4 regions of the Tessaracoccus lubricantis genome follow, and region 2 is predicted to be linked to each of the others. Evidence: riboswitches for the same ligand, from Rfam matches in the RefSeq annotation. Region 2 holds a riboswitch; each other region holds the start of a gene.

Region 1 (7,398 bases), on a different contig from region 2:
ATGCCGCTCAGCTCACCGGCGCAGGCCACGAACTGCACGCCGTCGAGCGACTCCTCCGACAGCTCGACGAGGGCCCGGGCCACCGAGTCGCCCCAGGAGACCCCGACGACGGCGCCGGGGTGGAGGTGTCGTCGGGCGTACGCGGCCAGCGCGGCCGCCACCCGCTCGTTGGTGCGTTCACGCGAGAGCCGGCCCTCCGCCGTGGGCACCACGATGACGTCGCTGAGCCCCGAGGCGTCCTTCAACCGGGTGGCCAACTGCATCGCGGCGAGGTACTGCGAGTCCAGCTCGATGCGCACGATGCCCTGCTGCCGGGCGGCCTCCAGCAGCCGGCCCACCGTCTGCCGCGACACGAACAGGCGCTTGGCGACCTGTGCCTGGGTCAGCCCGTCCTCGTAGTACAGCCAGGCGGCGCGCACCACCAGGTCGAGGTCGTTCGGCGTGGGCGTCAGCACGTGGGTGAGCATATGCCCAGTTGTCCCGTGACGCCTTCCTTCACGCGTGAACCGGCCTAGATTTGGGGTGTAGCACTCAGAGAAAGGGTGTCCCACGTGACCCAGATCCCCGCCCTCCAGCACGCGATCCAGTTCGTCGGCGTCGACGAGATCGTGCTCAACACCGAGAAGCCGGTCGACGAGGTCGGCCCGCACCAGATGCTCCTCCAGGTGGAGGCCTGCGGGATCTGCTTCTCCGACACCAAGCTGCTCCACGCGTTCGACTCCCACCCGCGCAAGGCCGAGGTGGTCAGCGGCATCGACCTCGACGCCCTGCCCGAGATCCCGTCGTACCATCCCGGCTCCGCGCCGGTCGTGCCGGGCCACGAGCCCGTCGGCCGCATCGTCAAGGTGGGCAGCGAGGTCACGCACTTCCAGGTGGGTGACCGCGTCCTCGTGCAGGCCGACTGGAAGCACCTGCGCACGGCCAAGTCGAACGGTGCGTTCGGCTACAACTTCGACGGCGCCCTGCAGGAGTACGCGCTGATCGACGAACGGTGCGTGGTGGCCCCCAACGGCGAGGAGTTCCTGATCCACGTCTCCGACGGCCCCAGCGCCGCCGCGGTGGGCCTCATCGAGCCCTGGGCCACCGTCGAGGGCTCCTACGCCTGGGCCGAGCGCAACCACCTCAAGGACGGCGGCCGCCTGCTGGTGGTGGCCGACGGTGAACCCACCGGGCTGGACGCGCTCACGTGGGCGCACGCGCCGGCGGAGACCGTGCGGGTCACCGCAGCCGAGGTCGCCTCGCTCGAGGGCCAGTTCTTCGACGACATCATCTACTACGGCGCCGACCCCGAGGTCATCGAGGCCACCGCGCCCCTGCTCGGCACCCGCGCCACGTACTGCCTCGTGCTCGGCGGCGCGACGATCGGCCGCAAGGTGGCCCTCGACATCGGCCGCGTGCACTACGACTTCATCCGCTTCGTCGGCACCACCGGCGACGACCCGGCCGACGGCTACGCCTGGGTGCCGGCCAACGGCGAGCTGCGCGACGGCGACAACGTCGCGATCGTCGGCGCCGCCGGCCCCATGGGCATGATGCACACCATCCGCGCCGTCACCTCCGGCATCGACGGGATCCGCGTCACCGGCACCGACCTCAGCGACGAGCGGCTCACCCACCTCGCCCGCACCGTCGACCCCATCGCGGCCGAGCGCAGCGTGCCCATCACCTACGTCAACACCGGCGAGGAGCAGTTGCAGCCCGGCTTCACGCACGTCTCGTGCATGGTGCCGGTGCCGGCGCTGGTCAGCCAGGCCGTCGACCTCGCCGGGGAGGGCGCGATCCTCAACGCGTTCGCCGGCATCCCCGCCGGCACGCTGGGCGAGTTCGACCTGCAGGGCATCGTCGAGCGCCGCATCTTCATGCTGGGCACCTCGGGCTCCGACGTCTCGGACATGCGCACGGTCCTGCGCAAGATCGAGGAAGGCATCATCGACACGCACATCAGCCTGGACGCCGTCACCGGCATGGCCGGGTTCCAGGATGCGATCGACTCTGTGATGAACCGCACCAGCGGCGGCAAGATCATGGTCTTCCCGATGCTGCACGACCTGGGGCTGACGCGGCTGGTGGACATGCCCGAGAAGCTGCCGCACGTGGCGGCCAAGCTGAACAACGGCGTGTGGACGAAGGAGGCCGAGCAGGCGCTGCTGGCCGGCGAGTGACGGGCCCTTCGACCAGCCGCAGGCGGCTGGCTCAGGGAACGCGGGGCGCTTCGAACAGTCGCAGGCGGCTGGCTCAGGGAACGCAGCCCCGTCAGTGGCCGCGGAGCCGCTCGATCGCCCGGCGGTCACGCTTCGTCGGGCGGCCGGCGCCGCGGTCCCGCACCGCCACCTTCCCCGCCATCTCGGGGATGGGTGGCGGCCGCTCGGGCGTGCGGTCGATGTAGGCCGCCTGCGCCAGCGGCGCACCCACCCGCTTGGCGAGCGTGGCGTCAACCACCTCGAGGATCTTCTCCTCCTGGTCCTTGCGCACCCGGATCACCTGCCCGGCCACCACGTGCTGCGACGCCTTGGGCAGCAGGTCATTGACCCTGACGTGGCCACCGCGCACCGCCGTCGTGGCGAGCGAGCGTGTCTTGTACACGCGCACCGCCCACAGCCAGGCGTCCAGTCGGGTCATGCGCAGAATCCTAACGCGCACCACAACGGGTGTCGGCGGCGCCGAGTACCGTAAGCCGCGTCACCTGACGAAAGGATCCCCATGTCCAAGAAGGCCATCGTCACCGGCCACAGCAAGGGCCTCGGCGCCGCGATCGCCGCGCAGTTGGAGGCCGACGGCTGGGTCGTGCTGGGCGTCTCGCGCTCGGCGGGTGAACGGGTGGACCTCGGGCAGCCGTCGGCGCTCACCGAATGGATCAGCTCGGGCGCGTTGGCGGCCTTCCTGGCGGACGCCTCAGACGTCATCCTCGTCAACAACGCCGGGGCGGTCTCGCCCATCGGCTTCGTCGGCACGCTCGACCCCGCCCAGATCGAACAGTGCGTCACCATCAACGTCACGGCGCCCCTCATCCTCACCGACGCCGTCGTGCGGCTGCGCCGTGAGGGCACCCCGCTGCGCGTCGTCCACGTGAGCAGCGGCGCCGCCCGCGCCGCGCACAGCACGTGGAGCACCTACTGCGCCTCCAAGGCCGCCGTCGACATGCACGCCTTGACGTTGGCCGAGGAGGGCCTCGACGGCGTGCGCGTCGCCTCGATCGCGCCCGGGGTGGTGGATACCGACATGCAGGAACACATCCGCGCGACGGATTTCCCGGCGCGTGACCGGTTCCGGGCGATGAAGGACAAGGGCCGCCTGAGCACGCCGGAGGACGCCGCGGCCAAGATCCTGGCGCTGGTCAACCGCGCAGACTTCGGCCAGAAGGTGCTGGCAGACGTCCGCGACGCCGGCTGAGCTACTTGGCGTCGACGGCCTTCTGCAGCTCGGCCTTGTTCATCTTCGAGCGGCCCTCGATGTTCTTGCGCTTGGCCTCCTCGTAGAGCTGGTCCCGGGTGCGGCCGCCCGGGCCCTTGTGTGAGCGCAGGCCACCGCGTCGGCCCGACGAGATGTCCTCCCTGGACAGCTTGCTCGACTCCTTGGCCTCGCCTGCCCTGGCGCGTTCCTTGTTGACGGTGCGGGCGGCGATCTCCTCGGCCGTGTCCTCACTCTCGCCACGCTTCTCGAGGCCTTCCTTGATGTGCTCGTACTGGCGCTCGCGCTTGTCACTCCATGCCCTGGGCGTCATGTCGACCTCCTGCTCGGGTCCCTCCACGCTACGACGGAGTCTCACTCCCGGCTACCTCCTTTGGCACCGTCGCTTCGTGGGCTAAGGTGCTGGCCATCCACACGGGTGCCCTCGGCAGGGGGCTGAGATGGGGCTGATGCCGCCCGGACCGTCCGAACCTGTCCGGGTCATGCCGGCGAAGGAAGTTAGTGATGACGCACACCATTGCCACCCCCCTCACCCACCCGGCCGCGGCGCTGCCGCCCGAGGGCCGCGCAGCCCTCCGCGGCGGCGTCCTCGGCAACTACGTCGACCAGCTCCACATCTTCCTGCCGCTCGTGGCGCTGGTGCCGGCGCTCCCCGTGCTGGCAGGTCCACACGCCGCGGCCACCACCGGCGCCATCGTGGTCATGGCCATGCTGCTGGGCCGCCCCATCGGCGGCATGGTGTTCGGCCAGATCGCCGACCGCCTGGGCCGCACCACCACCACGAAGGTGGCCATCGCCGGCACCGCCGCCTGCACCCTGGGCATCGCCGCGGTGCCCACGCACGAGGTGATCGGCGGCGCGGCCATCCTGATCGTGATCGCGCTGCGCTTCCTCGGCGGCGTGTTCATCGCCGGCGAGTACTCCGCTGCCATCCCCCTGGCGATGGAGTGGTCCAGGCCGCGGCGCCGGGGGCTCTACTCAGGCCTGATCATGTCGATGGCGCCATGGGCGCAGGCCACCATCGCCTTCACCACCGGCGTCCTGCTGGTGGCACTGGGCCCCGACGCCTACGCCGCATGGGGCTGGCGCGCGTCGTTCGCCGCCGGCGGCCTCGCCTCCGTCGCGATGCTGATGTACTACGGCGTCCACGTCACCGACGCCCCCGTGTTCCACCGCAACCGCTCCACGCGGCGCAGGCTCGGCCTCGTCGAGGTGCTCAGCGGCACCCACGCCCGCTCGTTCTGGCAGATGTTCGGCCTCATGAGCGGCCTGTGGTTCCTCACCAACACCACCGTCATCATGCTCACCCCCCGGTTGGGCACCGACGTGGGCCTGGACGCCACCAGCGTCAGCGTCGTGATGGGCTGCGCCGCCGTCGGGCAGGCCATCGTGATGGGCGTCACCGGGCACCTGTCGACGCTGCTCGGGCGTCGCCGGTTCTTCATCATCTGGGGCGTGGTGGCCGCGGTGTCGGCGCCGCTGCTGTGGCTGGCCATCATGAGCGGCCCCGCCGTGTGGCTGGTCGCGGCGTGCGCCGTCGCGCTCCAGGTGCTGACGGTCACCGCGTACGGCCCGATCGGCGCCTACCTGTCGGAGCGCTTCCCCACCGCCGTGCGCGCCACCGGCTACGGCACCGCCTACAGCCTGTCGATCGTCATCCCTGCGCTGTACCCGTTCTACCTGCCCACCCTCGAGGGCTGGCTCGGCCGCGACACCGCCGTGCTCGCCCTCATGGTGCTGGGCGGCACGCTGGTGGCGGTGTGCGGCGCGCTCGGCCCGGCGCTGCGGCCGGCGGACATCGACGACGACCTCGAGGCCGTGTCCTCGCGTCAGGGGCGGCCATGATCGCCGACGTGATCGCGGCGGTGCGCGAGCGGGCGCCGCTGGTGCACTGCCTGAGCGCGGCGGTGTCGCTCAACTTCGTCGCCGACGCGGTCCTGGCCGCCGGCGCACGGCCGATGATGACCGAGACGCTCGAGGAGGCCCCCGTCATGGTTCAGGCCGCCGACGCGCTGCTCGTCAACCTCGGCACGCTCTCCACAGATGGCGCAGCGGGCATCCCGGCGACGGCGGCGCGGGCTCGCGAGCTGGGCACGCCCTGGGTGTTGGACCCCACGGCGGTGGGGCTCGCCCCCGTCCGCACCCCACTGGCCCGCCACCTCCTGACGCACCGGCCCGCCGTGATCCGCGGCAACGCCTCGGAGATCCTCAACCTCGCCGGGGCCGGGACGGGCGGGCGCGGCGCCGACACCGTCCACGTCCCGGAACAGGCCGCCCACTCGGCCCACCTGCTGGCCCTGGCCACGCACGCGGTCGTCGCGGTCTCCGGGGCCCGCGACCTCATCACCGACGGTGAGCGCAGCGTCGCGGTGACGGCCGGGCACCCGCTGCTCACGCGGGTCACCGGCACCGGCTGCACGCTGGGCGCGCTCACCGCGGCCTGCGCCGCCGTCGCGGACCCGTTCGAGGCGGCGCACGCGGCGACGGCGTGGCTGTGCGTCGCCGCAGAGGACGCGGCTGGCGCGGCAGCCGGGCCCGGCTCGTTCAAGGTGGCGCTGCTGGACGCGCTGGCCGCCGTCGACCCCCACGCCGTCGAGGAGAGGGCCCTGGCATGATCGACCTGCGCTGTTACGTGGTCACCACCGGCCACGGGCCGGACGTGGTGGCCAAGGTGGCCGCGGCGGCAGGCGCCGGGGCCGGCGTCGTCCAGGTGCGCGAGAAGTTCCTGCCGGCGCGCGAGCTGCTGCGCCTGACGCTGGAGGTGGGCCGCGCGGTGCACCGGGCCAACCCGGCGTCGAGGGTGGTGGTCAACGACCGGGCGGACGTCGCGTTCGCCGCGATGCAGGAGTCGCCGTGGGTGCACGGCGTGCACCTGGGGCAGGACGACCTGCCGCCCGCCGCGGCGCGTGCGCTGCTGGGGCCGGACGCCGTCATCGGCCTGACCACCGGGACGCTGGCAATGGTGCGGGCCGCGGACGAGCTGGCCGGAGTCGTCGACTACCTCGGTTCGGGCCCCTTCCGCCGCACCCCCACGAAGGACTCCGGCCGCCAGCCGGTGGGCCTCGAGGGATACCCGCCGATGGTGGCCGCCACCCGGCTGCCCATCGTCGCGATCGGCGACGTGCAGCCGGCGGACGCCGAGGCACTGGCGGGCACCGGGGTGGCAGGAGTCGCCGTGGTGCGGGCGGTGATGGGCGCCGAAGACCCGGCGGCCGTCGTCGGGGAGATCCTCCGGGGCTTCACGCGCGGGGCGGCGCGCCCAGGCGGTCGCGGCGACTCTCGGGCGTGAGCGCCCAGCGCACGATCGCCGTCGAGAACCGCCCCAGCGGGCGGCCCACCAGCACGTCGAACCAGCGGCCCGACGGCAGCTTCAGCTCGCGGCGGGCCCATGCGGGCAGCGTCGCGATGGCGCCGGCGGCCAGCATCCAGTAGCCCGGCCGCGCGGGCCAGGGCACGGGCGGGGTCCTGAGCAGGAAGTCGACGGTGTCGAGCGCGGCTGCGGACGCGCGCAGCTCGGGCCGGAACCCCTCGATGGCGGCCAGCAGCTCCGCCTCCGTGCGGGGCAGGTCCACGGCGCCGAGCATCTCGCCGACGGGGGCGGCCTGCGCCACGTACTCGTCGGTCTCCTCCGGCGTGAGGCGGCGGTCGCCGTAGTGCTGGAAGGCCGCCAGGAAGCTCTGCGTCTCGGCGATGTGCACCCATGCCAGGAGGTGGGGGTCGGAGGCGCGGTAGGGCGTGCCGTCATCGGTCTTGCCGCGCACGCGTTCGTGCACGGCCCGGATGCGGTCGATGAGCGCCTCCGCGGACGGGATGGGTCCGTAGGTGGTCATGGCAATGAACTCGGAGGTGCGTTGCAGGCGGCCCCACGGATCCGACCGGTACCCGGAGTGCCCGGCCACGCCGGCCATCGCCGCCGGATGCAGCGCCTGCACAAGGAGGGCGCGGATGCCGCCGACGTACATCGCCGCGTCGCCGTTGACGTGCCAGATG
Region 2 (7,398 bases):
GCTCCCGGGCCTGACCCGGGGCAGCCACACCATCAGTGCCTCCTACACGGGCACGGGGGCCTGGACCGACAGCACCGCGGACGAGATCGTCGTCACGGCCCAGTCCGGCACCGCGGTGACGCTGTCCGCAGACGCCCTCATCCCGCTGGGCGCCGAGCTCGAGGTCACCGCCCAGGTCACCGCCGCCGACGGCCCGGTCACCGACGGCACCGTCACCTACACCGTCGACGGCGGCACCCCCGTCGCCGCGGGCACCCCGGCTGGCGACGGCACCGTCACCTTCACGGTCCCGGGCCTGACCACCGGCAACCACACCATCGCCGCCAGCTACACCGGCGCCGACGACTGGACCGACAGCGCTGCGACGCCCCTCGAGGTCGTGGTCGACGGCACCACGACCCTGAGCTTCACCCCGCCGGCCACCATCGTCGACGGCGAGCCCGTGACGCTGCGCGCCGAGGTGACGGCGCCCGCCTCCACCCCGACCGGAACCGTCACGTTCCTGGAAGGCACGCCGGCGCTGCAGACCGCCCAGGTCCTCGCCGCGTCCCCCACGGCGACGCTGTCCGGAACCGTCCTGGGCACGGTCGCCCTCGTCGACGGCGTGGCGGAACTCACCACCACGCTCCCCGCCGGCGTCCGCACCATCACGGCCGTCTACGCGCCCAGCGGCGGCTTCGGAGCCAGCTCCCAGGGCGCCCGGATCGACGTCATGCCGATCGCCGCCGCCGAGACGCCCGAGGCGATCTCGGAGGGCGACGGCGTCACGTTGTCGGCGGCGGGTTCCAGCCCGGCGGCCACCATCGGCTGGGACCTCGACGGCGACGGCGACCACACCGACGCCACGGGCGCCGTCGTCACCCTGACGTGGGCAGAGCTGGTTGCCTTCGGCATCGACGACGGCCCCGCCACCCATGAGATCGGGATCCGAGCCGAGGTCGACGGGCTCATCTCCGAGTCGACGGTCGAGTTGCGGGTCGACAATGCGGCCCCGACGCTGGCGATCGTCGACGAGCCCGTCGGGCCCTTCGTCGCCGGCAAGCCGGTCACGATCCGGGTGGGAGCCGATGACCCGTCGGCGTCGGATGCGCTCATCACCTACCGCGTCAACTGGGGCGACGGCACGCCGGTGGTCGAGGTCGTCAGCTCGGAACAGCCGGAAGTGAGCCACGTGTTCGCGGCGGCGGGTTCGTTCACCGTCACCATCACCGCCACCGACCCGGACGGCGACGAGGACACGCTGGTCCTGTCGCTCGACGTCGTCGCAGCACCCGTCAGCCCGACACCGTCCGCGCCCACCACGCAGACTCCCGGGAGCCCGACGCCGAGCACGCCGACTCCGGCCACGCCGACGCCGAGCACGCCGTCGTCGGTCAGGCCCACGACCCCGACGGTTCGGCCGGGCCTGCCGTCCACCGGTGGCGGTGACGGCCTTGCCGCGGCTTCCGGGCTGGCAGGGCTGTTGGTGCTGACCGCGGCCGCCGTCGCGGTGGCCCGCCTGCGCCGACGGGAGGAGCCCACGACGTCGCGGCACTGAGGGTGCTTGGCGTCCGGCGGACGCCCCAGCCGTGGTGCTCGGGGGTGCTGGGGTCGGCGATGGTCACCAAGCGGTGACGATGCTGATCGCCAGCACCACCACGGCCACCATGGCGCAGGCGAGTTCCACGAGGATGCCCAGCCCGAGCGCCTTGACGGTGGCCAGGCTGGTGGCCACGGCCTGGCGGAAGTCGCGCAACCGGTACCACTCCGCCAGGAGCAGGCCCAGCACGAAGCCGATCGGCAGCCCGAAGCCGGGCAGCACGAAGACGCCGACGATGCCGGCAACCACGCCGACGACGACCGGCCACTTCGGCACCTCACGCTGCTGCAGGGACCTGCCAGTCAGTAGCCAGCTGCTCACGGCGCCGATGACCAGGAGCACTGCGGCGATGCCGAACGCCACCCACCCCCAGGAGGAGCCTCCCCAGATGGCCCACACGAGCGCGCCGATGCCGATGGCCAAGCTGCCGGGAAGCACCGGCACCACGATGCCCGCGAGGCCGACGAGGGCGAGTGCGCCTGCGGCAAGGGCCGCGATCATTTCCGTGGTCACCGGTCAAGCGTAGGGCGGCACCCGGCCAGGTGCGCCGCACGGCTCAGGGGAGGCCGGCGCGGTCGAACTCCTGCGGCAGAGGTTCTGTACCGCCGCGAGGTGCTCGTCGGGGTGGTGCTGGGCGATCACCCGAGCCACGTGGTGCTGCGGCGCGCGTGCTCGAACAGTATGTCGACGGTGGGCTGGGGCAGCCGTTCCGGGAGTCGCCGCAGGTGCTTGCGGAGGCGGTTGCGGTTGATGACCGTGACGTCGTCGGGTTGGGCCTTGACGGTGAAGTCGTCGGCGTTGATGGGGACCACCATGCCGCGGACGTGGACGTCGAAGCCGGCCGCCTGCGACAGCAGCTTCGCGGCGCGTTTGGCTTCGTGGCGCGAGTTGCGGATGTGTGGCTGGCGCACGCCGTTGACCATGAACGTGTTGCCGCCCACCCACACCTTCATCCCCGCGTGGTTCTTCGAGTTGATGGAGAACACGCCGGCTGGGCCGATGAGGAGGTGATCGATGTCGGCGTCGTTGGCGCCCACCGGGATGGAGTGGAGGAACAGCCAGCGCGGGTCCTTCTCCTGGAGCTTCTGCAGTTCGGCCGCGACCAGCCGCTCGCCGATCGCACCGCGCTCCCAGGGGGAGCGCGCGTGCTTGCCGAGGAAGATGCGGCGAAGGAGGGTGGCCCGCTGACCTGCGGCGTGCGCCGCGTCGATCTGGGCTTGGAGGGAGATGCCGGGGGCGTTGTGGGCGAGGTCGATGACGGTCGGTGGGGGAGGTGCCGGCGAGGCATCCGGGTCCTTCGACCGGCCGGGGGCGGCCGGCTCGGGAGCCGGGCTCGGGCTCGGCTCACCCTCCGGGCGACTCCATGCTCCGACGGCGGCGGTCAGCTCGTCGGACAGCGCAGGCTGCCCCGGGTGGTGGGTTCCGGCCACCACGTCGAAGTAGCCCACCTGCTCAGAGTCGGCCACCCTCGTCACGTACAGGCGGTCCTTGCCGTACCGCCGCCACCGCTTGAACTCGTACTGAGCACTGCTGTCGTCCCCCATGGTGGACGAGGGTAGCCCGCGAGCCCTCTGGGTGGGGTCCAAACGGAACGCTGCAGCGCGTTCAGGCGGCTCGCCCAGGATTTCTCTTCCTCAAAAGGCACCCGGTGTGGATTATCCACACCGACCCGCCGCTGAGGAAGAGAAAAGTGCGGGCGGGCCGACCGCTGGCCAGCCCGCCCGCCCTGAGCGCCTTGATCAGGCGGTCCTCACCTCGGAGATGTCGAGGTAGACCTGCGCGCCCTTCTCCCGGAACTCCCGCGACTTCGCCGCCATGCCCGACTCCGCGTCGGCGCCGGAGCCGAAACGCGCCCTGATGTCGCTGGTGATCTTCATCGAGCAGAACTTCGGCCCACACATGGAGCAGAAGTGCGCCGTCTTCGCCGGCTCGGCAGGCAGGGTCTCGTCGTGGAACGCGATGGCGGTGTCAGGGTCCAGCGACAGCGCGAACTGGTCGTGCCACCGGAACTCGAACCGCGCCTTGCTCAACGCGTCGTCGCGCACCTGCGCACCCGGGTGGCCCTTCGCCACGTCGGCCGCGTGGGCCGCGATCTTGTACGTGATCACGCCGGTCTTCACGTCGTCGCGGTTCGGCAGCCCCAGGTGCTCCTTCGGCGTGACGTAGCAGAGCATCGCCGTGCCGTGCATGGCGATGACGGCGGCGCCGATCGCCGAGGTGATGTGGTCGTAGCCCGGCGCGATGTCGGTGACCAGCGGCCCGAGGGTGTAGAACGGCGCGCCGTGGCACCAGTCCTGCTCGAGCCGCACGTTCTCCTCCACCAGGTGCAGCGGGATGTGGCCCGGGCCCTCCACCATCACCTGCACGTCGTACGCCCACGCCCGCTCGGTCAACTCGGCGAGCGTGCGGAGCTCGGCGAACTGCGCCTCGTCGTTGGCGTCGGCGATCGAGCCGGGCCGCAGCCCGTCGCCCAGGCTGAAGGCGATGTCGTAGGCCGCGAAGATCTCGCACAGCTCGTCGAAGTGCTCGTAGAGGAACGACTCGCGGTGGTGCGCCAACATCCACCCCGCCATGATCGAGCCTCCGCGGCTGACGATGCCCGTCACGCGCTCGGCGGTCAGCGGCACGTACCGCAGGAGGACGCCGGCGTGCACGGTCATGTAGTCGACGCCCTGCTCGGCCTGCTCGATCACCGTGTCGCGGTAGACCTCCCACGTCAGGTCCTCGGCCTTGCCGTCCACCTTCTCCAACGCCTGGTACAGCGGCACGGTGCCGATGGGCACGGGGCTGTTGCGGATGATCCACTCGCGCGTGGTGTGGATGTCGTCGCCGGTGGACAGGTCCATCACGGTGTCGGCGCCCCAGCGGGTGGCCCACGTGAGCTTCTCCACCTCCTCGGCGATCGAGCTGGTCACCGCCGAGTTGCCGATGTTGGCGTTGACCTTGGTGAGGAACGCGCGCCCGATGATCATGGGCTCGCTCTCGGGGTGGTTCACGTTGGAGGGGATGATCGCGCGTCCGGCGGCCACCTCCTCGACCACCTTCTCGACGGCGACCCCCTCCCGCAGCGCCACGTAGCGCATCTCCTGGGTGATGATGCCGTTGCGCGCGTAGTGCATCTGCGTGACGCGCTTGCCGGGCAGGGCCCGGACGGGTTCGTGGCGGCGGCCGCGCCACTGCTCGGAGGCGGCACCTCGCCGGACGGCGGCGCGTCCGTCGTCGGCGAGGTCGCGGGGCCGGGCCTCGTGGGCCTCGGTGTCACCGCGGGCGTCGATCCACTCCTGACGCATGGGCGCCAGGCCTTCCACGGGATCGGCGGTGGGCCCGCAGGTGCGGTAGACGTGCACGTCGGCGTTCGGTACGCCACCCGGCGACTCCGCCAGGCTGATGGCAGTGACGGGGACGCGGACGTCCCCGTCGGAGATGGTGACGGCACGGTGCTGCGGATGGATTTCCATCGGAATCTCTCTTCCTTCGCCGGCATGACCCGGACAGGTTCGACGGTCCAAGCGGCATCAGCTTGATCTCAGCCCGTGCCCGGGCACCCGTGGGATGCCGAGAGTCAACCACAGAGCGGGGTCAGTGAGCGGGCTGTCCATATCCGCCGCGGTTGGCTGCCCCGACCCTTGATGATGGGGATGTCCGGACAGGAGGCACGATGCAGTTCCCCACAGACGCCCCCGTCGCATTGCGCGACCGGCTCGACGTCGGCCTGCTCGTCACCTACCTCCGCTCCTCGAGCCGGACGCGCCCCGTCGTGCTGCTGACCGTGGCCGACGGCGCCAACCAGCCGTTCGTGTCCGCACCGGACCTTGCCAGGGAGTTCGGCCGCGACATCGACGTCGTCACGCTCCCCTCGAAGGACCTCACGTTTGCGCTCTCGGACGCCGTGGGGAAGGAGGCCAGTGCCTTCCTCGGTGCCTGCCGCGTCTACCCGCCCGGCGACCGCTGGCAGAGCAACCCACGATCCCTCTCCCTGCACCTCGGCCGCGACGAGGCAGAGCGGCGCGCCATGCAGTCGAGGATCGCCGACGACGTCCGCCGTGCCCTCAGCGCCGCAACCCCGACGGCGACACCGGCACCGCGGGTGGCCCCGGCCGGCCCGGGCACGGTGCCCAAGCCGGGGCCGCCGTCGCCCCCAGCCGACGGGGTGCGCATCGTCGACGACCCGGCCTCGGCCGCGGCGCTCGCGGCGCACCTCACGACGCCGGCACGGAAGCGGCCCGTGGTGGTGATCACGCGGGCCTCAGGCGCCGCCGCGGCCTACGTCGACGCCGAGGAGCTGCGCGCCGACCTCGCCGGCCTGGCGGATGTCGCCGAGATCACGGGAGCCGAAGCCAGCTGGGCCTTCTCGCAGGCCGTGCCCGACCAGTGCCAGGTCTACGGCGGCGCCTCCCGCGTCTATCCCATCGGCGACGACTGGACGGCGGATCCCTACCTCTCGCCGTTGCGCTTCGCCTATGGGCCCTCCGACAAGGTGAAGGTCACCCGCCAACTCATCTCCGACGCGCTCTCGATGGCCGCCCGCGGTGGGCTGACGCTCGGCTCCGGCACCGAAGCCCCCTGCGTGGTGACGGGCGAGGTGCAGGGCGTCATCGGCGACCGCGCGCTGGTGACCATCCCGGGCGTACAGATGGGCGGCACGCTGTGGCCCGAGCTCGTCCTGCCCGACCTCGCGGCGGAGCGGCTGTTCTGCAAGGGGATGAGGGTCGTCGGCACGTTCGACCCGGAGTCGCGCCGCATCGACGTCACCGGCATGCGGCGCTCGGCCGTCGACGCGCTCTCGGGCTACCGGGACGGCGACACGGTGCTGGCCCGGGTGGTGGGTGTCGACGGCGGCGGGTGCGATGTCGAGCTGTTCCCGGGGGAGGTCCGCCGCGTGGGGGCGGAGGACATCGCGGAGGATGGCGCCACCGTCGCCGACCTCGTGGCCGCCGGCGACGTGGTGGCGCTGTGGTTCGGCGAACCCGAGGCCGGCCAGTGGCTCCTCTCGATGCTCGACGCCGCGGACCCTGCCGAGGCCGTCCCCGCGCCGTCGGTGCTCGACGGCGGCCCACCCTGGCTGGTGACCGTGGACAAGGCGGAACCAGCCGGGGACGACGAGGCGCCTGAAGGGGCCGAGGAGTCCACTGGGCTCACTCCGGAGCAGCAGCGCGAGAAGGCGCTGATCATCAAGCGGCTCAGGAGGGCGGAGAACGAGATCGAGGAGCTCACGCTTCAGCTGCAGGAGAGCAGGAAGCGGCTCCGGGCGGCACAGAAGCGGCTGAAGCGCAGGCAGGGGGCGGTCACCGCGGTCGACAGGCTCTTCGAGGGGGACGCCGACCAGCTGGACTTCGAGATCGGTGCCGCATGGGCACGGATGATCCCGCCGGCGCAGAAGCACGAACTCCGGCTGCGCCCGCATCGGTTCGGCGACCACTTCCTCGCCACGATGGCCGAGGTGGAGGGAATTGCCAGGGACAAGGTGGTTGAGGTGATCGTCCACGTGCTCACCGGGCTGGACGCGGAACTCGACTCGAGGGGCCGATACCAACTTCGCACCGGTGAGGGTGGCGACAACCCGGCCCGAACGAGGAACGGGGGAGAGGTGTGCTGGCGGGTGAGCCTCCAGGCCAACACCCCGGGAGCCAGGCGGCTGCACTACTGGACGTGCCACGACTGGACCATCGAGCTGAGCTCCATCAGGGTCCACGACGACTATCGGCCCTAGCCAAGGCCGATTGCCAACGGCGGCTCGGCCCCGCGACACGCCCGGGCGTCGTCATTGCACTACCGCGATTTTGCATCCGCCGCAGGATGTGTCTAATATTGGTCTCCGC
Region 3 (7,398 bases), on a different contig from region 2:
GCACCACGGCGCCACCCATCAGGGTGACTCTCACCGACGTGGCGTCGAGTTTCGACGGTGAGGCCACCGTCGCCGTCTGGCCGTCGGGCAACGCCACCTTGAGCTCGACGTCGTCGAGCGTGAGCGTCTGGTCGAGGATGGGAAGTTCCACGCCGGCGGGGTCGAGCTGCAGCGAGGCCGGCCCGATGCCGAGCACCTCGCCGGTGGCGAGCCGCCCGGTCCAGCCCAGCCGGTGCGCCTCGGCCTCGACGACGAACGCCCGGTAGCCGAGGAAGGCCGCCACCTGACGGTTGTGCGGCCGCTCGCGCAGCGCCTCGGGCGCGTCGACCTGCAGGAGCCGGCCCTCGTGGAGGACGGCCACGCGATCGGCGACGGTGTAGGCCTCCTGGTGGTCGTGCGTCACGTGGACGGCGGTGGTGCCCGTCTCTCGGAGGATGCGCGCCAGGTCGTCGGCGAGTCGGCGGCGCAGGCCGGTGTCCAGCGCGGAGAGCGGTTCGTCGAGCAGGATGGCCCGTGGTGACGGGGCCAGGGAGCGCGCGAGCGCGACGCGCTGCGCCTGTCCGCCGGACAGTTCGGTGGGCTTGCGGTCGCCGTAGCCGGCGAGGCCGACGAGCTCCAGCATCTCCGCGACCCGCGCCCGCTGCTGGTCCTTGGGCAGCTTGCCGAGGCCGTAGGCGATGTTGCGGGCCACGTCCATCGTCGGGAACAGTTGGCCGTCCTGGAAGACGAGCCCGAAGTTGCGCTTGTGCACCTTCACCGGCGCCAGGTCCTCGCCGTCCCACGCGATGGCGCCTGAGGTGAGCGGCTGGAGGCCGGCGACGGCGCGCAGCAGGGTGGACTTGCCCGAGCCTGACGCGCCGAGCAGCGCCACGACCGTGCCGGGCTCCACGTGCAGGCTGACGTCGTCGACGGCGACGGTGTCGCCGTAGCGGACGGTGACGCCCCGTACTTCCAGACCGGTTACCACGCGGCGACCTCCTTCGGCCGCAGGCGTTCGGCCGCGGCCATCGTGACTCCTGCCAATCCTGCCAGCACCACCGACGCGGCCAGCGCGACGCCGTAGTTCTCGGCGCCGGGCCGGCCGAAGAGCCGGAAGATCAGCACCGGCAGCGTGGGATTGTCCGGCCGGGCGAGGAAGCTGGTGGCACCGAACTCGCCCAGGGAGGTGGCGAACGCGAAGCCGACCGCCAAGCCGAGCGCGCGGCCCAGGTGGGGCAGCTCGATGCGGCGCACCACCTGCCAGGGGGTGGAGCCGAGGGTGGCGGCCGCCTCCAGTTGCCGGGGATCGATGGCGCGCAGGGTGGGCAGCAGGGTGCGCACCACCAGCGGCAGGGCGACTACGGCCTGCGCGATCGGGATCAGCGCGATGCTCGAGCGCAGGTCCAGCGGTGGCCGGTTGAGCGTGATGAGGTAGCCGAAGCCCACCGTGACGGCAGACACCCCCAGCGGCAGCAGGAACAGCGACTCCAGCGCGGCCAGGCCCGAGCGCGCGACCCGGCGCCGGGGGCGCCGGGAGGCCACCAGCGCGACGAACAGCCCGAGGGTGACGGCGATGGCGGTGGCGGCCAGCGCGGTCACCAGGGAGGTGCGCAGCGCCTCCCACACGCTGACGCCCGCCCCGCCCTCGGCCGCCAGCTGCAGGTAGTTCACCGTCGTGAAGTCGCCCCCGCGGTGCAGTGACCGCCACGCCAAGTCTGCCAACGGCAGCCCCAAGAGCACGACGGCGACCGCGAGCGTGACGGCCAGCGCGGCGCCGTCGCGGGCAAGCGAGAGGCCCTGCTCCTCGTCGGCCGCCGCCTGGAGCTTCAGCGCGCGGGTCATCCGGGCCTGCGCGCGGCCGCTCAACCACAGCGCGGCCGACACGATCACCAGCTGGGTGATGGACAGGGCCGCGGCCGACGGGAGGTCGAGCAGTTGGGTGGTGAGGAACCAGATCTCGGTCTCGATCGTGCGGTGGCGCGTCTGGCCGAGCACCATCACGATGCCGTAGGACGAGGCGCTGAACAGGAACACCAGCGAGGCCCCCGACACGATGGCCGGGCTCAGCGCCGGCAGCGTCACGGTGCGCAGGGTCCGCAGGGGCGAGGCGCCGAGCGTGCCCGCGGCCTGGGCCAGGCGGGGGTCGAGCCGCGACCACATCGTGCCGACCGTGCGCACCACCACCGAATAGTTGAAGAAGACCATGGCAGCCAGGATCGCGGTGGGGGTACCAGCCAGGTCGAGCCCGCCGAAGATGCCGTCGGGGCGCAGCAGCGAGCCGAACGCGACGCCGACGACCACCGTCGGCAGCACGAACGGGATGGTGATCACGGCGCGCAGGGGGTCGCGCCCCGGGAAGCTGCAGCGGTACAGGAGGTAGGCGCCCGGCAGCCCCAGCAGGAGGCAGGCCGCCGTCGAGACGGCGGCCGAGCCGAGCGTGAACCCGATGGCACCCCACGTGCGGCGCGAGCCGAAGACCGTGGTGAAGCCCTCGAGCGTCCAGGAGGTGCCGTCATGGAAGCCGCGCAGCACCAGCGCGGCCGCCGGCCACGCGAAGAACACGACGAGGAAGGCGGCCGGGACGAGCGCCGCCAGCGCCCATCCCAGCCGCCAGCCGAGGGTGGATCTCACCCCATGGCCTCGGTCCAGTCACGGATCCACTCTTCGCGGTTGGCGTCGATCTCGTCAGGCGCCACCTCGACGGGGGAGGGGGCCAGCGGGGCGAACTTCGCCCATTCCTCGGGCAGGGTGGTCTCGGTCAGGGCGGGGTACATGTACATCTCGGTGGGGAATACCTCCTGCACCTCGGGGCTGAGGAGGAAGTCGATGAAGGCGCGGGCACCCTCCTCGTTCTGGGCGCCCGCCAGGACGCCGGCGTACTCCACCTGGCGGAAGCAGGTCTCCAGCAGCGCCTCCGTGGTGGACTCGTCGCCGTCGACGGTGTAGGCGGGCGACGTGGCGTAGCTGAGCACCAGCGGCCGCGGGCCGGCACCGTCGGCCCCGGAGAAGTCGGTGTAGTACGCCTCGGTCCAACCGGAGGCGACCTTGACGCCGTTGGCCTTCAGCTGGGCCCAGTAGTCGAGCCAGCCGTCGCCCTTCTCGCCGATGGTGGCGAGCAGGAACGCGAGGCCAGGCGACGAGGACGCCGGGTTGGTCACCACGAGGAGGTCCGCGTACTCCGGCTTGACCAGGTCGTCCAGCGTGGTGGGTACCGCCACGCCCTGCTCGGCGAACCACTTCTTGTCGGCGTTGATGCACACGTCGCCGAAGTCGATGGGGGTGAGGCCCTCGGCGTCGTACTGCGCGGCGTCCTCGGGCAGCTCAGGGTCGTAGTCCACGAGCACGCCCTCCTTCGCCGCGCGGGACGCGTAGGTGTTGTCGATGCCGAAGACCACGTCGCCCAGCGGCGAGTCCTTCGTCAGGACGAGCTGGTTGACCAGCGTGCCCGCGTCACCCGGCTGCACGTAGGTCACCTCCAGGCCGGAGTCCGCGGCGAACTTGGCCTTGAGCTCGTCCGGCAGGCTGAAGGACTCGTGGGTCACCACGGTCAGCGTCGACGACGAGGTGGGCGTGGTGTCCTCGGCCGAGGACTCCGTGGCCGGGGTGGCGCCGCCACAGGCGGCGAGGGCCAGCACGGCGACGCCCGCCACGGCCGATTGCGCGATGAACTTCATGTCCGCTCCTTCATCAGGAGGGCTCGGCCAACGCCGAGGAGAATTCCCAACTCCCTACGCCGGTGCTAGCCGGATCAGGTTTGAGGGTCTGCGGCCTCCCGCACTCTCAGCGCCCCGGTGGCGCTCCCCTGTGTTCGGCGTCCACCATAGCGCAGCCGCTCCGCTCAGGAACCGCCGTTCGATTCGGTGACCCGCAGCAGCGCGTCGCGGATCAGGCGGGCGCGGCGGGGCCCGATGCCGTCGATCTCCATCAGCTGCGACACCGACGCCCCGAACATCTCCTGCAGCGAGTACCGGCCGACGAGCTTGGTGACCATGGGGGCGGGGAGCCGGCCGACCCGGGACAGGAGCCGCACACCGCGGGTACCGAGGCTCTGCTCGAGGTTGGCGGTGGAGCCGAAGCCGAGGCGCTCGGCGACCAAGCCGCTGCTGAACAGTTCCTCGGGCGTGAAGTTGTGCAGCGCGAGCAGGTCGAAGTCCGACGGGTCCGCCAGGTTGTGCGCGTAGTCCTCCGTCAGCAGGTCCGCCACGCCCTCGAAGCTGCTGGCCAGTTCGGCGTGCTGCAGCGACACCAACCGGCCCTCGACGCCCAGGATGTCGACGTGGAACTGCATCTCGGTGGACAGCCGCCGGGTGAGTTCGAGCCGGTGCGCGACGTGCGTGAGGTCGCGCAGCGTGACCTGGTCGGCGATCTCCAGCTGCGAGAACTGCTCGAGCTGGTCGGTGAGGCGCGTGACCACCCGCGAGAGCGTCGCGAGCGTCTGGTTGGCGCGGCTGATCACCTGGGGCACGGTCTCGACGGGGTGGCGTCGGCCGCCCAGGAACAGCGACACGGTGCTCATCGACGCCGACACCGTCACCACCGGCACGCCGGCCGACTGGGCGGTGCGGTCCGCCGAGCGGTGCCGCGTGCCCGTCTCCGCCGTCGGCAGGTCCCCCTCGGGCACGAGGTGCACGCCCGCCGCGACGATCCGGGTGAGGTCGTTGGACAGGATGATCGCGCCGTCGAGCTTGGCCAGTTCGCGCAGGTTCTGCTCGGTGCAGTCGACGCCCAGCTGGAACCCGCCGGAGCAGACCTGCTGCACCCGCGCGTTGTTGCCGAGCACGATCAGCGCGCCCGTGCGCCCGAGCAGGATGCGGTCGAGGCCGCCGCGCAGCTGGGTGCCCGGCGCGAGCAGCCGCAGGTAGCGGCGGATGGCTGACCTTGGCACCTGATCTCCTTGTCGTCGGGACGTCAGTCTACGGGGGCGTCGTCGTCGAGTTTGCGTCGGCGGTCGTTGCGCTTCACGCGGCGGCGCGACGGGCGGTCCTCCAGGAGGATCCCCAGCACCATGACGAGCCCGCCGACGGCGGCGACGATGAAGAAGATCGCGCCCAGCGCCGGGTACCCGAACAGGCCGGGGCCGACGTCGGCGACCATCAGCAGCGCCGCCGCGACGGTGATCGCGGCGAGGACCAGCGCCGTCGAGAGGCGGTTGGCCAGTTGGTGCAGCACCATGTGGAGGCGGTCCTCGTCGATCGCCTTGACCGTGAAGGCGAGCTCGCCCTCCGCCAGCGAGTCGAGGATGCGGTTGGCGCGGCGGGGGAGGCGCTCGATGAACTGCTTGCCCTCGAGCCCGCCCAGCAGCGCCTGCGCCGCGCTGGGGGTGAACCAGGCGCGCAGGATGGTGGGGATGTTGGCGCGGATGGCCTCGATCGGCGTGAAGTCCGGGTCGAGGTGCTGGGTGGTCTGGTCGAGGTTGAGCAGCGCCTTGCCCACCAGCGTCATCTCGGCCGGGGGCCGGAGGCCGTGTTCGCCGGAGAGTCGAGCCAACTCCATCAGCACGCTGCCCGCCTGCAGCTCCGAACCCATCGAGAGGGTGGCGGAGACCAGGTGGGTGACCGAGTCACGGAAGGCGGAGGCATCGTAGTCCTCCAGCGGGTGCCCCATGCTGGCCAGCACCGTTGCTGCGCCCTCGCCGTCGGCGTCACCGATGGCCACCAGCAGCTTCACGAGTGAGGTGCGCACGCGCGACGGGAGCCGCACGACCATGCCGACGTCGAGGATGGCGATCTGGTGCTCGGGCGTCAGGAACAGGTTGCCGGGATGCGGGTCGGCGTGCAGGATGCCGTCCACCAGCATCGCCCGCAGCATGAAGTGGAACAGCGAGCCGGCCAGGCCGGGGCCGTCGACGTCGAGCAGCTCGAGCTTGCCCAGGTCGGTGATCTTCCTGCCCGGCATGAACTCGAGCGTGAGCACGTCGTCGGTGGAGTAGTCGGCGATGGGGGAGGGCACCACGATGTCGCGCTCGTCCTCGGCGAGTTCGGCGAACAGGCGCAGGTTGGCGGCCTCCTTGCGGTAGTCGAGTTCGTCGGCCATCGAACGCCGGAACTGGGCCAGCATCCGCGCGGCCCCCAGCCGCGGGCCGACGGGGGTGTTGCGGTCGACGAAGTCCGCCAGCCCGGCCAGGGAGTCGAGGTCGCTGCGGACCTTGTCACGCACGCCGGGCCGCAGCACCTTGACCACGACGTCGCGCCCCGACTTCGTCACTGCGCGGTGCACCTGTGCCAACGATGCGGCGGCCAGCGGCCGGTCGTCGAACTCGGCGAACATCGCATTGACCGGCGCGCCCAGCGACTCCTCGATGCGCGCGCGGACCTCTTCGACGGGCACGGGCTCGACGTCGTCCTGCAGCCGGCTGAGCGCTTCGGTGTAGACGGCGGGGAGGAGGTCCTGGCGGGTGGAGAGCAGTTGGCCGAACTTGATGAACGTGGGGCCCATCTCCTCGAGCGACCGGGTGAAGCTGCGGGCGTCCTCCTCCGTCCGCTGGGCTTCGGGGGCGTCGCCCGGGATCTCGGAGCCCTGCGTGCTGAAGGCGCCCAGGTGGCGCACCAGCAGCGTGCCCAACCGGGTGATCATGGCCATGTCCGGCATTGCGTCCCCTGTCCTCGGGTTTGCCCACAGCGTAGTGGCAGCCGGCTCGCGGGGCTTGACCTTCACGCGGCGTGAGGCTTTACCGTCGATGACATGACACGAAACGTGGAGACCCTGATCAAGCAACTCGACTCGACCGTCGGGACCGACCGCCGGATGGCCGCGCTGGCCCTGGGGTCCCTCAAGGACCCCGCGATCGTCCCTGCGCTCCTCGAGCACCTCAAGACCGAGACCGATGGCCGGGTGAAGGAGGACCTCACCTGGGCGGTGGTGCAGCACGCCGACGAGGCGAACGACGAGATCCTCGCCATGCTGCGCAGCGACTCCGAGCACGTCCGCTTCACCGGAGCGCACGTCGTCAGCAAGGTGGGCAACCCCGAGCACTTCGAGCACGTCCGCGGGCTCGTGGCGGATCCGCACAAGGACGTCGCGCTCAAGGCCTACCGTGCTGCCGCCAACACCGGTGGCCACTTGGCGGCCGAGGACCTCGCCGCTCGCCTCGGCGACGGCGACGACTGGCAGCGCGACGCGCTCAGCGACGCGTTCCGCAAGCTGGGCCAGGGCGGCGTCGAGGCCCTGGTGGCGCGCCTGAGCGACGCCTCGACCGCGGTCCGCGAGCACGCCGCCGAGGCCCTCGGCTACGTCGGTGGCCCGGAGGCCGACGGCGCTGCCGAGGCCCTGGAGAGGGCCGCGGCCGACGAGGACGCCGACGTGCGCCTCGCCGCGGTGTCGGCGCTCGGCCAGCTGGGCTATGCCTCCGACGAGGCCTTGGCCCGGGTGGCCGAGGGTGACGACGCGGCGCTGGCCGCCGTCGCCCGGCGCTTCCTCGCG
Region 4 (7,398 bases), on a different contig from region 2:
CGCCACCATGAAGGCGGTCAACGCGGGCGAGGTCCCCGTCGGCGTCATGTACCACTACTACTGGTACCGCGACCAGGCCGGCACCAAGGAGGGTTCGGGCAACACGCAGCTGCACTACTTCGGCAACGAGGACCCCGGTGCGTTCGTCTCGCTCTCGGCGGGCGGCGTGCTGGCCAGCAGCGACAAGGCCGAGCAGGCGCAGCAGTTCCTGGCGTTCGTCACCTCGCCCGAGGGGCAGAAGGTCCTCGTCGACTCCAAGTCGATGGAGTACGCCGTCGGCGTGGGTGTGCCGTCGGACCCCGCGCTTCCCCCGCTGGACACCCTGGACAACCCGCCGGTGGACCCGTTCACCCTCAACTCCGACGAGGTCACCCGGCTGATGACCGATGCCGGCATCCTCTGACCGACCCTGGCTCCAGGTGGCCGCCGCGCTCGTCGCGGCGGTCGTCCTGCTCCCCATCGTCGTGACGGTCGCCAGCGGGTTCGGCGCCGGCTGGTCCGAGGCCGTCGCCTACCTGTTCCGGCCGCGCATCGGGATGCTGCTGACCAACACGGCGGTGCTGATGGCCATCACGCTGCCGGCGTCGCTGGTCCTCGGGACTGCCGCGGCGTGGCTCGTGGAGCGCACCGACCTCCCCGGCGCAGGCGTGTGGCGCGCGCTGATGCTCGCGCCGCTGGCCGTGCCCGCGTTCGTGGCCAGCTACGCCTGGATCTCGTGGCAGCCGTCCCTCGTCGGGCTGGGCGGCGCCGCGCTGGTCACGACGCTGGCCTACTTCCCGTTCGTGTTCCTGCCGGTCGCCGCACTGCTGCGGGCGCTCGACGAGGGCGAGGAGGAGGCGGCCCGGTCGTTGGGCCTGGGCCCGTTCGCGGCCTTCCGCCGCGCGGTCCTCCCGCGGCTGCGCCCGGCGCTGAGCGGGGGTGCGTTGCTGGTCGCGCTCCACCTCCTCGCGGAGTACGGGGTGCTGGCGATGATGCGCTACCAGACGTTCACCACCGCCATCCTGCAGCAGTACGCCGTCGGGTTCAGCGACGCCCAGGGCTCCCTGCTCGCCTCCGTGCTCCTCCTGCTGTGCCTGGGCCTCCTCACCCTCGAAGTGGTGGCGCGGGGCCGCCGTCGGGTCGCCCGGATCGGCTCGGGCAGCATGCGGCCGCCGTCGAGGGTGCCGCTCGGCCGGTGGACGTGGCCCGCGGTGGTGGGCCTCACGCTGTTGACGGCATTGTCGACGGCGGTGCCGGTCGTGCTGGTGGTGCGGTGGCTGATCACCGGCACCAGCCAGTCGGGCGCCGTGGCCGACGACCTACTGCGGGTCACCGGCTCGACGCTGGGCCTCGCCCTACTCGGCGGCCTCACCGCCGTCGTCCTGGCGCTGCCCGGAGCGCTGCTGTTGAGCCGAGGCGGTGGGTGGGTCGCGACGCTGCTGGAGCGGGCCACGTTCGTGGGCAGTGCGCTGCCCGGCGTGGTGGTGGCGCTGGCGCTGGTCGGGCTGGCCGTGACCTGGGCCCCGGGGCTCTACCAGACGGTGGCGCTGGTGGTGCTGGCGTATGCGGTGCTGTTCCTGCCGCGGGCCATGGTGTCGCTGCGTTCGGGGCTGGCCGCGGCGCCGCCCGAACTGTCCGAGGCCGCCCGGTCCCTCGGGCACGGCGGGGCAGGCGTGCTGCGCCGCGTGGTGCTGCCGCTGGCCGCGCCGTCGGTGCTGGCCGGGTTCGTGCTGGTGGCGCTGGCCATCTCCACCGAGCTCACCGCCACCCTGCTCCTCGCCCCCACCGGCACCGACACGCTGGCGCTGTCGTTCTGGGCGGCCAGCGACGAACTCGACTATGCGGCGGCTGCACCGTACGCCGCGGTGATGATCGTGCTGTCGGTGCCGCTGACGGTGGTGCTGCGGCGCCAGATCACCCACGACAGGAGGGCGACGAGATGAGCGAGGTGGAGGTGCGCGACCTCCGCGCCGGATACGGGACCAACGAGATCCTCCACGGCGTGAGCCTGAACGTCACCGAAGGCGCGACGACCGCCATCCTCGGCGACTCCGGCTCGGGCAAGACGACCCTGCTGCGCGCCATCGCCGGGTTCCTGCGCCCCACCGCGGGGGAGATCCGCGTCGCCGGCCGCACCGTCGCCGGCCCGCGCACCTGGGTGCCGCCGGAGCGGCGGGGCGTGGGCTACGTCCGGCAGGAGGGGGCACTGTTCCCCCACCTGAGCGTGGCGGGCAACATCTGCTTCGGCCTGCCCCGGTCCGGGTTGCGGGGTCGGGAGCACACGCACCGTGACCGGGTGGCCGAGCTCCTCGAACTGGTCGAGCTGCCGGCCGAGGTGGCCGGCCGCTACCCGGCGCAGCTCTCTGGCGGCCAGCAGCAGCGGGTGGCGCTGGCGCGGGCCTTGGCCCCGCGGCCGAGCGTGGTGTTGCTCGACGAGCCGTTCTCGTCGCTCGACACCGCGCTGCGGCATGCCACCCGGGAGGCGACCGCGCGGGCGCTGCGGGCGGCCGGGGCCACCGTCGTGCTCGTCACCCATGACCAGGGCGAGGCGCTGTCGTTCGCCGACGAGGTGGCGGTGCTGCGCGGGGGCCACGTGCTCCAGGTGGCGGCGCCCCGCATCATCTACGGCGAGCCGATCGACCCGCAGGTGGCTGCGTTCATGGGCGATGCCGTCATGGTGCGGGGCGAGGGCGTGGGTCCGGAAGTGCGTTCCGGCCTGGGCACCCTGACGGTGGTGGGCTTCGTGCCGCGCGGTGCCGTCGACGTGCTGCTGCGGCCCGAGCAGATCCGCCTGACGTCACCCGAGCAGGGTGCCGTGACCGGGGTGGTCACGACGGTGCGCTTCTTCGGGCACGACGCGGTGGTCGGCCTCGACGTCGCCGGGGACGCCCAGGGGTGGGCCGGCGGGCCGCTGTCGGTGCGGGCCAGGGTGCACGGCAACGAGACCCCGGTGCTGGGCGCACGCGTGGGCCTGCGCGTGGTCGGCCCGGTGCGCGTGTTCAAGCACTAGTCGCCGGGGGAGGGCTGCGGCGACGTCTGCTAGCCTCGGCTCAAAGTGACACGGGGTGCCGCCGTCGGCGGCTGAGATGAGACCCGTCGAACCTGATCCAGTTCGTACTGGCGAAGGGAATGTCCGTGCTGAGCCCATGGCTTCCTCCGCCGCATGCAGGAAGGCATGTCCATGGCCGCATCCACCAGCCCCGCCGTCCAGAAGCCGGCCGCGCCCGCGCTTGCAGACCAGGTCGTCGTCGTCACGGGCGGCGCACGTGGCCTGGGCCGCAGCATCGTGCAGGCGTTCCTCCGCGAGGGAGCGCGGGTGCTGATCAACTACCGCGCCAGCGCTGAGGCCGCCGAGCAGCTCGCCGCTGCCCACCCGGGCCAGGCTGTCGCCGTGCAGGCCGACGTGCGTGACCGCGCACAGGTCGACGCGCTCATGTCGCGGGCGAAGGAGGCGTTCGGGGCGCCGGTGTCCACCGTCGTCAACAACGCGCTGGTCGACTTCTCCTTCAACGGCGACGCGCGAGCCAAGGCCGGCGACATCGCCTACGAGGACCTGGGCAACCAGTTCTCCGGCGTGGTGGAGGGCGCGCTCAACGTGATCCAGGCGGCGCTGCCCTCCTTCGAGCGGGCAGGCTCAGGCCGGGTGATCAACATCGGCACCAACCTGTTCCAGCACCCCGTGGTGCCGTACCACGACTACACCGCCGCCAAGGCGGCGCTGTTGTCGTTGACGCGCACGTTCGCCGTCGACCTGGGCCCGCGCGGCATCAACGTCAACATGGTCAGCGGCGGGCTGCTGCGCACCACGGATGCCAGCGCCGCAACGCCGGATGCCGTGTTCGACGCGATCGCGGCCGGCACGCCGCTGGGCAGCGTGACCACCCCCGACGAGTTCGCCGACGCCATCATCTTCTTCGCCTCCCCCTGGGCCCGTGCCATCACGGGGCAGAACCTCGTGGTCGACGGGGGCCTGGTCAAGAACTGAGTGCCGCCACGGTCACCAGCGGCCGTGGACGTGCTCGCGGATGTACTCGTCGTAGAGCCGTTCGCACGCGGCGAGCTGCTCCTGCGTGAGAGGGGGCAGCGAGCCGGCGGCCGCGTTGGCCTTCGCCTGCTCCGGGCGGCTGGCGCCCGGGATGACGACGGAGACGCCCGGCTGGTCGATGATCCAGCGCAGCGCGAACTGCGCGGGGGTCACGCCGTCGGGGACGATCGACGCGAACTCGCGCGCCGCGGCGACCCCGACGTCGTAGGGCACGCCGCTGAACGTCTCGCCCTGGTCGAAGGATTCGCCGTGCCGGTTGTACGTGCGGTGGTCCTCGGGCGCGAAGGTGGTGGACTCGGTGAACCGCCCCGTCAGGAGCCCGCTGGCCAACGGCACGCGCGCGATGATGCCGACGCCCGCCTCGACGGCGGCCGGGAGCACCTCCTCGAGCGGCTTGCGGCGGAAGACGTTGAGGATGATCTGGATGCTCGCCACGCCGGGGCGGCGCAGCGCCGTCATGGCCTCGTCGACGGTCTCCACCGAAACGCCGTAGTGGCGGATGCGCCCCTCGTCGACCATCTCGTCGAGCACGTCGAAGACGCGGTCGTCCGAGTAGACCGGAGTGGGCGGGCAGTGGAGCTGGACCAGGTCGATGGTGTCGAGGCCCAGCAGCGTGCGGGAGCGGTCGTTCCAGGCGCGGAGGTTCTCGCGGGTGAACTGCTCCGGCACGTGCGGGTTGGCGCGGCGGCCGAGCTTCGTCGCCACCATGATGCCGTCGTCGGCCCGCTCCTTCAGGAACCGGCCGACGAGCTGCTCACTGTGGCCGTCGCCGTAGACGTCAGCCGTGTCGAAGAACGTCACGCCCTCGTCGGCTGCGGTGTGCAGGACGGCCATGGCGGCGTCGTCGCCGACAGCACCCCAGTCGCCGCCGAACTGCCAGCACCCTTGGCCGACGACACCGATGTCGCGGCCGGTCTTACCCAATGTGGACTTCTGCATGCCCCCACCTTGGCACAGCCTCGCGCGGGATGTGTGTCCGGGGTGGCGTGTGGGGTTGGCCGGCCCCTGAGCGTGGCGCGTGCTGGTCCCTGAGCATGGCGCGTGCTCTTTCCTCGCACGCGACACGCTCAGGGACCGGCGGCGGAGGCCGCACCCGCAAACCCTTGACCCCGGTTCTCGCCCCGACTTAGCGTGAAACCCGGGGCCAGGATCCGCCCGGCTCCGGCCACCCGAGTCTTGGAGGCCAAGATGAACCGCATCCGTCTGTTGACCCTGCTCGTCGCAGTGCTGAGCCTGGGGCTCTTCGCCGTGCCCGCCCACTCCGCCACCGTCTTCACCGCCCAACTCAACGGCGGCAACGAGGTCGCCAACGTCGACACCCAAGCCAGGGGTGCCGCGATCTTCCGGCTGTCGGCCGACGGCACGGAGCTGCACTACCGACTGATCGCGTCGAACATCGACGACGTGACCATGGCCCACATCCACCTCGCCCCCGTCGGCGAGAACGGCGCCCCCGTCGTGTGGCTCTACGAGCCCGACGCGGGTGACGGCACCCACAACGGTGTCCTCGCCACCGGCGTCATCACCGAGGCCGACTTCATCAACCAGCTGGCGGGGCACGACATGAGCCACCTGCTCGAACTCATCGAGTCGGGCGGCGCGTACGTCAACGTCCACACGGTCGACAACCCCGGCGGCGAGATCCGCGGCCAGCTGCACTGACGCGGCTCGCGGCTCACGCCGTCAGGCCCTCGACCAGCGCGAACCCCAGGTCACCGGGCGGTACCTCCCAGACGGAGGCCGTGCCGACGTCGACCAGGTAGAGCCGCTGGCCGAGGGCCCACGTGCGGCTCAGCGCCTTGACCGCACCGTCGTCGGCGACGACCGTGTGGGTGAAGACGGCGGCCCGCGGCTCTGCCACGTTGAGGAGTTCCCTCGGCAGGTCGGGCAGCTGGAGCAGGTGGCGCGTGAGGTTCTCCGGCGCCGTCCTCATCGATTCCGGAATCACCACGCCCTCCAGGGCCAGCCGCCGCGCGCTCCCCTGGCGGGTGGCATGCGGCTCGTGCCGCAGCTCCTCCAGCGGCGGCAGCACCCGGCGGATCAACCGCCAGAGCCGGTCTGCCGGTGCGATCGCCACCTCGACCATCGGATGCACCGCACCGACGACCTCCGCACCCTCGTCGTCCCGGGCGACGGTGGCGCGCGACGTGACGCAGATGGCCCAGTCGCGCTCGGCCGCCACGAGCACCGCTGCCTCGAACACGACGTCGCCGAAGCGTGACACGATCCTGCAACCCCGCAGCGACGTCTGCGCGATCACCAGAGCCCGACGCCACAGTGGGTCCGGGCCGCCGTCGGTGATGATGCCGGCCGCCTGCCACAGCGCGAGGCGATCGGGGTCGCCCCCGGGGATCGCGTCGCCGCGGAGGTGTTCGACCGCCTCGGCCCACACCGTGGCATCGACCATGCCGACGTGGAGCGTCGGGTCGTCGGCCTGGATCATCGTGGTCATGGATCAGCTCCCCGTCAGTCGGTCTCGCGGCCGAACGTCACCCGGTAGGCGGTGGTGTCGCCGTTGTAGAAGCGTGCCAGTTCCGCATCGAGCTGTGCCTGCTTGCTGAGGTTCTCGGGCAGGCCCACGCCGTAGGACAGCTCCCGGATGTTGTCCTGGTAGGTCTGCTGCAGGTGCGTGTGGGTGGGGCTCGGGCTGCCCTCGTGGGGGAAGACGATGTTGGTCACGTTCGGTGGTGTGCCGGTGGGGACCCCACCGAGGTCGACGCGGGGCACAGGGTCCCAGCGGTTCTGGTAGTTGTACACCGGCACGTCCTGCGGAATGCCCAACGTGTCGACGGGGGACCCGGCGCTGACCACGCCGCCCACGTCGAAGCGCTCGGAGAAGCCCGGGTCGCGGGCGATGTTGCCGGCGATGATGCCGCCCTGGGAGTGGCCCGTCAGCAACACCTCCGGCCGCGTCCCGTCGAGTGCGGTGCCCCGCGCGGCCATGTCCTCGGCGATGGCCAGTTCGACGGAGTGCATGATCGAGCGGGTGGCAGCGGTGTCGCCGTACCCCACGCCCCGGAGGTTGGCCGCCCAGTCGGTGCCCGTGGGGTTGCCGGCCCAGCCGTTCACGGAGCCCATGCCCTCCGTCGTCCCGGGGATGGACACCACGTAGCGCACCTCGCCGGTGGTGGGGTCCTCGACGGCGGTGACCTGCACGCGGGCCCGGTCTGTGTGGTCCTGGGGGTCGTGGGTGTTGTAGACGTCCATCATGGGGTCGATCAGGGAGTTGATGCCGTCGAAGGCATCGGTCTCGTGGCGCTCGATGTCGGCCGGGCCCGCCAGGTAGGGGCGGCCGTCGTCGAAGAGGTGCTGGTCGGAGTCGGTCAGGAAGTTGGTGGGGACCCCCGCCAGCTGGCCGCCCAGGAACGTGACCT

Evidence for each region. A riboswitch is a leader RNA that binds a small molecule or an ion and turns the genes downstream of it on or off. The one in region 2 is predicted to bind thiamine pyrophosphate.
Region 1: it holds a riboswitch for thiamine pyrophosphate, as region 2 does, so the genes downstream of both, ABEA30_RS04735 (MFS transporter) here and thiC (phosphomethylpyrimidine synthase ThiC) in region 2, are expected to answer to the same signal.
Region 3: it holds a riboswitch for thiamine pyrophosphate, as region 2 does, so the genes downstream of both, ABEA30_RS02330 (thiamine ABC transporter substrate-binding protein) here and thiC (phosphomethylpyrimidine synthase ThiC) in region 2, are expected to answer to the same signal.
Region 4: it holds a riboswitch for thiamine pyrophosphate, as region 2 does, so the genes downstream of both, ABEA30_RS06120 (3-oxoacyl-ACP reductase) here and thiC (phosphomethylpyrimidine synthase ThiC) in region 2, are expected to answer to the same signal.

What each region holds. Positions count from the first base shown of each region.
Region 1 is NZ_BAABLV010000016.1:36,274-43,671, reverse strand. Features, by position in the region: gene ABEA30_RS04760 (sugar-binding transcriptional regulator) at 1-455, opposite strand, end outside; gene ABEA30_RS04755 (alcohol dehydrogenase catalytic domain-containing protein) at 552-2,162, shown strand; gene ABEA30_RS04750 (RNA-binding S4 domain-containing protein) at 2,254-2,619, opposite strand; gene ABEA30_RS04745 (SDR family NAD(P)-dependent oxidoreductase) at 2,701-3,390, shown strand; gene ABEA30_RS04740 (plasmid stabilization protein) at 3,392-3,748, opposite strand; TPP riboswitch at 3,813-3,922, shown strand; gene ABEA30_RS04735 (MFS transporter) at 3,913-5,253, shown strand; gene thiM (hydroxyethylthiazole kinase) at 5,250-6,023, shown strand; gene ABEA30_RS04725 (thiamine phosphate synthase) at 6,020-6,697, shown strand; gene ABEA30_RS04720 (oxygenase MpaB family protein) at 6,648-7,398, opposite strand, start outside.
Region 2 is NZ_BAABLV010000010.1:308-7,705, reverse strand. Features, by position in the region: gene ABEA30_RS03235 (beta strand repeat-containing protein) at 1-1,537, shown strand, start outside; gene ABEA30_RS03230 (DUF456 domain-containing protein) at 1,601-2,092, opposite strand; gene ABEA30_RS03225 (nuclease-related domain-containing protein) at 2,218-3,123, opposite strand; gene thiC (phosphomethylpyrimidine synthase ThiC) at 3,319-5,037, opposite strand; TPP riboswitch at 5,032-5,138, opposite strand; gene ABEA30_RS03215 (hypothetical protein) at 5,238-7,289, shown strand.
Region 3 is NZ_BAABLV010000008.1:74,201-81,598, forward strand. Features, by position in the region: gene ABEA30_RS02320 (ABC transporter ATP-binding protein) at 1-967, opposite strand, end outside; gene ABEA30_RS02325 (ABC transporter permease) at 961-2,610, opposite strand; gene ABEA30_RS02330 (thiamine ABC transporter substrate-binding protein) at 2,607-3,653, opposite strand; TPP riboswitch at 3,688-3,793, opposite strand; gene disA (DNA integrity scanning diadenylate cyclase DisA) at 3,818-4,864, opposite strand; gene ABEA30_RS02340 (ABC1 kinase family protein) at 4,888-6,567, opposite strand; gene ABEA30_RS02345 (HEAT repeat domain-containing protein) at 6,661-7,398, shown strand, end outside.
Region 4 is NZ_BAABLV010000019.1:84,399-91,796, reverse strand. Features, by position in the region: gene ABEA30_RS06135 (iron ABC transporter substrate-binding protein) at 1-403, shown strand, start outside; gene ABEA30_RS06130 (ABC transporter permease) at 420-1,922, shown strand; gene ABEA30_RS06125 (ABC transporter ATP-binding protein) at 1,919-2,989, shown strand; TPP riboswitch at 3,031-3,126, shown strand; gene ABEA30_RS06120 (3-oxoacyl-ACP reductase) at 3,161-3,964, shown strand; gene ABEA30_RS06115 (aldo/keto reductase) at 3,977-4,963, opposite strand; gene ABEA30_RS06110 (CHRD domain-containing protein) at 5,213-5,686, shown strand; gene ABEA30_RS06105 (hypothetical protein) at 5,700-6,476, opposite strand; gene ABEA30_RS06100 (hypothetical protein) at 6,491-7,398, opposite strand, start outside.